4 regions of the Rossellomorea sp. H136 genome follow, and region 1 is predicted to be linked to each of the others. Evidence: riboswitches for the same ligand, from Rfam matches in the RefSeq annotation. Region 1 holds a riboswitch; each other region holds the start of a gene.
What was found. A riboswitch is a leader RNA that binds a small molecule or an ion and turns the genes downstream of it on or off. The one in region 1 is predicted to bind cyclic di-GMP.
Positions count from the first base shown of each region.

Region 2: linked by a shared signal. The riboswitch ahead of ACYH0O_RS16530 (anti-repressor SinI family protein) and the one ahead of ACYH0O_RS22045 (hypothetical protein) in region 1 are both predicted to bind cyclic di-GMP.
Region 3: linked by a shared signal. The riboswitch ahead of ACYH0O_RS22525 (histidine kinase N-terminal domain-containing protein) and the one ahead of ACYH0O_RS22045 (hypothetical protein) in region 1 are both predicted to bind cyclic di-GMP.
Region 4: linked by a shared signal. The riboswitch ahead of ACYH0O_RS23700 (anti-repressor SinI family protein) and the one ahead of ACYH0O_RS22045 (hypothetical protein) in region 1 are both predicted to bind cyclic di-GMP.

Region 1 covers NZ_CM166371.1:4,370,048-4,372,251, forward strand. The annotation lists gene ACYH0O_RS22035 (type B 50S ribosomal protein L31) at 1-176, opposite strand, end outside; gene rpsN (30S ribosomal protein S14) at 204-473, opposite strand; gene ACYH0O_RS22045 (hypothetical protein) at 670-951, opposite strand; cyclic di-GMP riboswitch class I at 1,035-1,126, opposite strand; gene ACYH0O_RS22050 (murein hydrolase activator EnvC family protein) at 1,305-2,204, opposite strand, start outside.
Region 2 covers NZ_CM166371.1:3,223,461-3,225,664, reverse strand. The annotation lists gene ACYH0O_RS16535 (peptidoglycan DD-metalloendopeptidase family protein) at 1-691, shown strand, start outside; gene ACYH0O_RS16530 (anti-repressor SinI family protein) at 835-966, opposite strand; cyclic di-GMP riboswitch class I at 996-1,082, opposite strand; gene ACYH0O_RS16525 (S8 family peptidase) at 1,687-2,204, shown strand, end outside.
Region 3 covers NZ_CM166371.1:4,477,963-4,480,166, forward strand. The annotation lists gene ACYH0O_RS22525 (histidine kinase N-terminal domain-containing protein) at 1-716, opposite strand, end outside; cyclic di-GMP riboswitch class I at 929-1,014, opposite strand; gene ACYH0O_RS22530 (LamG-like jellyroll fold domain-containing protein) at 1,725-2,204, opposite strand, start outside.
Region 4 covers NZ_CM166371.1:4,734,340-4,736,543, forward strand. The annotation lists gene ACYH0O_RS23685 (single-stranded DNA-binding protein) at 1-186, opposite strand, end outside; gene ACYH0O_RS23690 (YwpF-like family protein) at 454-894, shown strand; gene ACYH0O_RS23695 (helix-turn-helix domain-containing protein) at 989-1,309, shown strand; gene ACYH0O_RS23700 (anti-repressor SinI family protein) at 1,344-1,481, opposite strand; cyclic di-GMP riboswitch class I at 1,514-1,673, opposite strand.

The DNA of each region.
Region 1 (2,204 bases):
GTATAAAAAGGATGCGTGTCTGAACTTACTTCTACTTTTAATAAAGGATACGTTTTCCCGTCTTCCCACTCAATCGTTTCATTGGATGTTTTTGTAGATCCTGTTAAAAAGGAAAAACCGCTGTTCGTGTCCATAAATACCACCTGTTGATACTCAGGATGAATTTCTTTTTTCATTCTTACTCCTCCTTATAGTTTCGTGGATTACCAGCTTGATTTTTTGACTCCGGGTATCTGCCCTTTATGAGCAAACTCCCTAAAAGCGATACGGGACATCTTAAATTTACGGAGATACCCCCTCGGTCTCCCTGTCACTTCACAACGACTATTTATTCGTGTCGGTGAGGAATCCCTCGGCAGCTTTCTTAACGCTTCATAATCACCATTCTCCTTTAACTCCCTGCGCAAATCTGCATATTTCCGAACAAGCTCCTGACGCTTCTTCTCTTTTACTACCTTTGATTTTTTAGCCAATTTGATTCACTCCTTTTTTGTTAATCGTAATGATTACGTTTTATAACGCATATGGTTATTAAACCATACTCTTTTTCTTTTTGCAATGATATTTGCCTACAACCTGCAGGAGAGTACTCCCCGACTTACACACTACTGTTGAAACATAAATAAAACCGAATGCCATTCGAGACCGGCATTCGGTTTTTATGTATTCTTATGCTGCTTTCAATCCCTCTAAAATAAGCATAAAATATTTAACTGTATCTCCGTTTCGACGATTGATTATATCAATATCGGCTAGAATTTTTTTAACCTCTTCAGCACCCAGACTCTGGATAAGCATTTCACTGATTTCTTCTGCTGTATATTCACCAACATAGGTATGCTTTAATGCAGTACGGTTCCTTCTACAAAAACTTCTTAATTGCCTTTTTAATTCAGTCGATTCCAACATCATCATCCTTACTACAGATTCAAATCCTACTATAATGGACATATAGATAAAAAAATCCCACCAGAATGGCAGGCAAAATGATACTAATAAAACGTCCTAATTAGTATTCATTGTAATCCATTATTTTCGGGAACCCGGTGATCATTATTGTATTATAAAAAATGGAAGACCCGTGGTTTTGCGTCCTAATCTTTCAATTAGATTGCCTTTACGAAGGACTATACAAATCATTATTTTAATATTTAGGTAATATAGTTGTCATTATACTAGAAGGAAAAGGATATGAAAACAGTCATGAGAATAATATTCCATTCCATTTCCTTACATATTAATGTAATGCTGGCCAAATAAAGATATCCAATAAAAGAAACCCCGCACATGGCGGGGTTTTCTAATTAAAAGTTAATATATTGACGTGGGTTTACAGCATTTGATTTAGATGCATTCCAAGAACCTGCATGAAGCTCAAAGTGTAAATGCTGTCCGAAAGAATATCCTGTGTTACCCATGTAACCGATTCTGTCACCTTTGTTGACTGCTTGTCCAGTGCTTACTGATGAAGAAGCCATGTGGGCATAAACCGTTGTGAACGTTTGACCATTGATTGAGTGAGTGATGTAAACGACATTTCCATAGCTTGAGCTATAGTGGCTCTTGATGACATATCCATCAGCTGCTGCTGAGATTGGAACACTGCCTCTTGCCGCGATATCCGTACCATAGTGGAAACGTTTCTTACCGTTTAATACATCCCAGCCGAAGTTTGTTGTAATCGTTCCAGAAGCTGGGGCTGTCCATGCACCAGCACTTACTGGAGCACTTGGAGCTGTATCAGCAGGAGAAGAACCGCCGCTGCTGTTTGTTGCTTGTTGTTGTGCTGCTGCACTTTTTGCCGCTTCAGCCTCCGCTTGACGCTTGCGTTCGATTTCACGCTGGCGTGCAAGTTCCGCTAAACGTGCTTGTTCAGCCTGGATTTCACCTTCAAGCTGGTGTTCCATTTTAGAAAGCTCATCAGATTCAGTTTGAAGATCTTTTTTCTCCACTTCCAAAGATGCCTGCTGAGCTTCTAGCTGCTTGAATAAATCCGCTTTTTTAGCTTTTTGACTATCAAGATCTTTTTTCAGAGATTCTAGACTTGCTTTAGTAGACTCTAATTCTGCAAGCTTGCCTTCTACTTCTTCTTGTTTCTTTTCTAATTTAGCCTGATCACGTTTTTGTTCGTCCATGATTTTCTTATCTGCACTAACAATCGTGTTCACTGCTGTTACACGGTTGATGAAGTCACCGAAGCTGTC
Region 2 (2,204 bases), 1.1 Mb from region 1:
AAATGAAGTAGTAGCATCAGCAACTGGTAAAGTATCCAAGTCTTATTTATCATCCTCATACGGTGAGTGTGTCCGTATTATTCATGAAATTAATGGTCAAACATGGGAATCTCTTTATGCACACATGAGAACCGGATCGAGAAAGGTTAGCGAAGGAGATCATGTTAAACAGGGACAACCTATCGGTATCATGGGAAACACTGGTTATTCTTTTGGTCAACATCTTCACTTCGAGTTGCACAAAGGCAGGTGGGATATTAAAAAGAGTAAAGCTGTGGATCCATTAAAATATCTTTTGAAAGACCTTTCTCCATCATCTTCTCCAAGCTTATACACGGTAAAGTCCGGTGACACACTGTGGGAGATTGCTCAAGATAATAACCTATCAGTAAGTGAATTGAAATCCCTAAATGGGTTAATATCAGATGTCATCTACCCAGGAGAAAATTTAACTTTGAAAAATTCATCTTATGTGGGGAAGAGAGCTGAGTGTAGGGTATCAAAATTACGATTTTATTCCAGGCCATCGTGGGATGATAAATTTGTAGTGGATTATTTAACAGAAGGATATGGTTTTCCAATCATCGTAAGAAAATTGAAAGTGGATGATGCTTATCAATTTGAAGTGGAAAATTCAAAGGGTAAAACTTTCTATGTAACAGCCAATGAAAAATATATTCGTGTTGAATAAGTTTAATAATAATTACAGATAATAAAATAGAGCACATAGTAAAAACCTTCATAGCTTTTATGTTGCCTTCTCTAGAATACCTGGAGAAGGTCTTTCTTTTCCAATTTTTATACAAAGAACGAAGCAAGTAAATCATCTTGACCTCATAGAGGACGAGATGATTTATTTAGAAATTCTCTAATTTCATCAACTGAAATTCCTAGATTGCGAGCCTCAAAAATGAGTTCAATCCATTCTTGATCTAGTTCATTTTCACAAGTATTTGCAGTAGTCAATATATTACCCTCCTAAAATATGTACTATTCTAGGTAGCTCAGCCGTCATCGCTGTTTATTAACTTAGACCTGTAGCTTTGCGTCCCAATCTTTCGAAAGGTTTGCCTTTTTTCTAAAACTATACAACTATGTAAAATAATAGTACCATTACTGTTTAACGTAATGAATAAAAAAACAGAAAGTTCGACATATTTTTAGTTTTTGTCGCACTTCGAATGGAGTGTGGGGATATTAAATATTTAAACAGCAAATAGAATACGAAGAGTTAATAATGAACTCGATTTATATATCTCTAACCAATTAGTGTGTTTTTTTCCATTACTTAAATAGATTTTAAATATAATATTGAATACTTGTTCCCTATATAGCAAAATAAACCATCTTTTCGAAATTAAGCATCAAACCAATAATAATCATTACATATCCACCAATGAACAACCCCATTACGATAAACGGGATACAAAGACCGAGAGAATACGCAGTGATATTCAGAAATGTTTGTGTGGGGTTTATTGTTCCAATTTTACTAAAAGAAAACCCTATTACTAGTAATGATGAAAAAATTGTAAGTTTTTAAAATATTCTTCTAGGAATAATTTGACTTTTTTATGGTAAAAGAAGTAAATGTATGTTTAAATATTCCTAGGTAATAGGTAATGGATGGAAACATTACCTATACCTAGTGTAATTTATGGCCATATTTTACAGAAAAATTTTTAAGTGGTGATTATTGTAAAACGCAAAAATTACTTCATATTACTGTTAATCATTACAGTTATAGGAGCATACTTTTTAACTAGTAATCTCTCAAAGTCTAATCAAGTTCTGCCTTGGACGATTGAATACCTAAATGTAGATTCACTGGATGAATTTAATGGAAATAACATTAAGGTAGCCATACTTGATACAGGAATTGATATATCACATCCTGACTTAAAAGGTAAGGTAGTTAAAGAATATAACACTATCTCGCCTGGTAATCCTTCAATTGACGATTCAGGACATGGAACAGCAGTAGCTGGGATTATTGCAGCTATTGATAACCACATTGGGACTAAAGGAATAAATCCTCAGGTGAATTTATATTCTGTAAAAGTTGTAGATAAGAATGGACGAGGTAAGTTAGAAGATCTTATTGAAGGTATTGAATGGTGTATAGATCAAAATGTTGACATTATCAACATAAGTCTAGGGAGATCTCACGGTAATAAATCACTAGAGGCAGTAGTAGAAAAAGC
Region 3 (2,204 bases), 110 kb from region 1:
TACAGAAATTCAATGGTCTCTTCCAGATGTTCTGTAAGGATGATCTCTTCCCTGGTACTCTCAATCAAATCCTTTCTCGACACATGCAGGAATTGGGAGATCCGGTAATTCAATTGCTCCAGCTCATGCTGCATAATATCCAAGTAAGGTAAGTCTGGATAACCGTTTTGCAAGAGCTTGGTAAACCCGATGATCGACGTGAGGGGGTTTCTGAATTCATGGACGAAGCTTGAGCTCATCTGTCCCAGGATCGTCAGCCGCTCTTTATGGGTTTGATCGATATACAACTCCTTTTCCTGAAGCTGCTGTTCTTTAATTTCCGTGTATTTTCTAACGGCTAAGTAGGAAAAACGGTCGAAAAGCGCGTTGATTTCTTCAATGATGGGCTGCAATTCCCGAAGTTCAATTCCTGAATTACTCACCCATTTGATAATAATACTTTTCCCGACATTTACGTTATAGACAAACTCACTTATATTCACGTTAGCGTTTACCCGTTCCAGGGCGGTCTTGTAGGCGAGATAAGTAATTTCCTGTTCACTGAGAGGTGTTTCAATGGCACGCTTTACTAACTGAAACATTTTAACCCCATTGTTCAACACTTCTTCTTTATATAGATCATTATCTGAAATGACGACACTCTTACGCCAATTATGTAAAAATTCGTCTGAATGATTTTCAAGAAATTCTATTAGTATGACAGAAGCACTAGTCATCAAAATGGCAGTCCCTTCATTCCGGTTATTGTCGAAATATTCATTGATATTACTATAACAGAAAATAGGGGATAGGGTGAGAGCCATTTGATAATTTAATACCATGAGGAGCATGGTAAGGGATGAAAAATAAAAGGCATAAATCTGTTAAAATATTAATGAAGGAAAAATTCAGGAAAGTATCTTGATTAACTTGTGTAAATATTTGCGTACACGGTAACTGGCTGGCATTATCTTGTAGACTTAAGCCCCTATAGCTTTGCGTCGCCATTTTTCAATGGGTTTGCCTTTATCGCACGCGTTTTAGAAGTATTTAATATATTAGTTTTAAAAAATACGTTTCCTTGGTTTTTGGAGGACCTTCATAAAGATACTATTTTCTTCTGATTTAAAAATTTTAATCCCCACTATCTTTAATGGTGTCCATATTTCTTTCATATAATATCCAGGCATTCGCCATCCCCCTATTAATCTAAATATTAACAAATATTACTTGTATTTACATTATATAAGAAAAATCAGAATAATCTATATTTTAGGTAAAAATACTTATCGACAACTTTCTCACTTTGGAACTAATCACTTCATACTAATAAGATTTCTTGACTTTCAATTGACTAGATACCCACACCGATGTGCCTATGAAATGGCTTTTTCGTCACTCTTCCATTTCTGCGAAACCAAAAATCCATTCGAAAACCACCCAGTCCTTTTCCAAATTCTTGATCTCGAAAGGAAAGATAGTTTGAAATTCACCGATCATAAATTCTCACATATGGGTATGTATAACGATGTTGTTTTTATTTACTCAAGAAAACGCAGAAAATATACTATATAGTATTAGTTTGTTTACTTTCATATAATCCTTACATCCCTTTCCATAGATGCCCGCTTAAGCCAATCGCTTTGACTCTGACTCTGAGGAGATTACGGAGCATAGATTTGCATTAAAAAAGCATGAAATTATGTATTCATGCTTTTGTATTTATTCAGATCCAAACCCAAATATCACTGGTCAACAAAATCAAAACGCTCTTCAAAATCAAATGGTACTTTGAATTGATCGCGCACCCCCGTTAAATACGCTACATCAAAATACGTTTTCTGCGGCCTCGGCAGTTTATCCACCCATGGGGAATAGGTCTTAAACGAAATCATCTCGTCTGCTTCATCGAATTCTGCAAACCTCATCCATCCATTGCCCCCGTGATAGCTTGACTGGTAGTCGACAAGCATTTGTAAAACGGGATTACCTGCTGCATTTTGTTTCATTCTGTGAATGGAGCCATGGTGATGTCCATTGACTGTCATAAATACCTGGTTAAATGGATGGACCAGTTCATCCCAGGCCAATGTCCCCCTCTCTGTCTCCATGGGAGTGACTCCCTCCATGTCGAGGATTTGATGAGAAAGAAGGATGGTCGGTGTTTTTGGGTGTGCTTTTAGAACCTTCTTCGCCCAAGGAATGTCCTTTTTCATATGTTCCAT
Region 4 (2,204 bases), 360 kb from region 1:
CTCCGTGTTGTCTGCAGCCCGGTTCCATATGGTGCAGAGCACGAAGTCTGTATCAATTTGACCTTTTTGATTCTTGTAGTTACGATTCAAAGCTATCGTAGCGTTAAGTATCGATTTTCCTTCCAATGTTTTTCTTGTTTCAGGATCTTTGGTCAGTCTTCCAACGAGGGTCACTTGGTTGATCAATTGAAATTTTTCCTCCTTTCTCTTAAGCTGTTTTCATCTTACAATCTTCTGTCTCATCTTGTAAAATCGTGAATTTCCGAAATTCGAGGCGAAAATGTCTTGAATTTCGGAAATTCACCTAGGGAGATTTCCCGGTTTTTGATCAAAATCAGGGTCAAAATCACAAAATTGCATCTTTCGTCCTTTTTTTCCTCGGGGAATTTGTTAGGGAAACAATTCCTACTATGATATAATTTTATAAAACCTTTAAATGGGAGATGTTCGTTCATGAAAACCTTTAAAGTTATTTCACTGCAAGTAGTGGAGAACGATAAACTGCATGACTTTGAGATAGTGGACGGTCTGATTATTAATAAAGAGGATGGACAGAGTACATGGCTTGTCGAAACGTACTTGTCTAATGAATATATTGAGTTCTTTCAAGAGGCTCAACAACGTAAGGAAGATTTGGAAATCCAGGTCGTGATTTCCCATAAAGCCAATGACCCGGCTGCTTTCATGACTACAATCCGTTGTATTAAAGAGATGGATGAGCATATCAGTATTATGTTTGAGGGGAAATTGAAAAAACAGAGGAATGAATATGCAGAATTACTCCTTGATGACCTAGTACGAAAAGGATATTCGGGGGAAGAATTAATCCGTGAGTTCCGTGAGAAAATGGTATCGAAGCCAAGGATTCCGGCCACTGCAAAGCCGAGTACTTAGTTGTATGAAATTAAGTTATTCATACTATCTGTTTATGATATAATTGTATTAATATTGTGACTTCTTATATGAAGTTCTTAGGTAGGTGTTCCCTATGATTGGAGAAAGAGTCAAGAAATACAGACAAGAAAAACGCATGTCCATGACAGAGCTTGCTGATAAAGCCGGCGTTGCAAAGTCATACTTGAGTTCAATAGAGCGTAACCTTCAACAAAACCCTTCTATCCAATTCCTTGAGAAAGTTTCAGGTGCCCTAGGAATTCCGATGGACGCTCTTTTACATGATCAACCAGAAGATCAAAATATCGATCATGAGTGGATTAAGATTGCAGAAGAAGCCATGGATTCTGGAATTACCAAGGAGCAGTTCAGGGAATTCATTGAATTTAACAAGTGGAAATTAGGCAATAAATAAAGTCTTGCGAAGGATTCACAAGACTTTATTTATATTAAATCACTTTGTACTCGGTTTTCACTTCCTGGGGCTGGTTTTGAAGAAATTCCCTGATTTCTGATTTAGAAATTCCGGCGTCTAAAGCTTGTTTAATTAGTTCCATCCATTCAAGATCAAGTTCACGATTTGTCAATATAATACCCTCCTAAAATACATGTATGTATTTCAGGCAATCCAGCCATCGTAGTCTTCAAATAATCACACCTTCTTATTGATTAAATTTCAATCTATTATATTACCTATAGTCACGAAGATATGCCTATTTTCTAACCTTAGATCTGTGACTTTGCGTCCTTATTTTTCAATAAGTTTGCCTTTGTCTGACTATTCCCTTCGAACTAATTAGATTATACTAATAAATATCCTGTTAGTATGTTGTTTCTTGTCAATTCCGTCAATTTAATTTACACTTTTTTCCTACAAAATAACCTAAATTATGACATACTGAAACTAATAACGGTAATTTTATTTGAATTCACAGGTGATTTGGATGGAATATGTCGAATGACTAAGAATACATGCTACGTTTATAGCTTTCTATCTTTTTTCTAAGTGGCAGGACTTTTTCATTAATATTTTGGTAATCGCTAGGATAATAGAATGCATGATTGGATATATCAAACCCACAGCTCGGGCAAATCCAGGAACCAGTTTCCGTACTACTAAAGGATGGTCGAGTACAGCGTGTGCATGTTTTTTTATACATTACATCACCTCATTTCATCAAAATGTTTCTCTCTCTTTTCTAATGAATATGTTTAGATAAATAGGTAGTAATCCTATAGCTATTGTTAAAATTGGGACCATAGTGGTTTAGAAGGGTTCGTAGTATTACAAATGATTGAATTGTGATAAA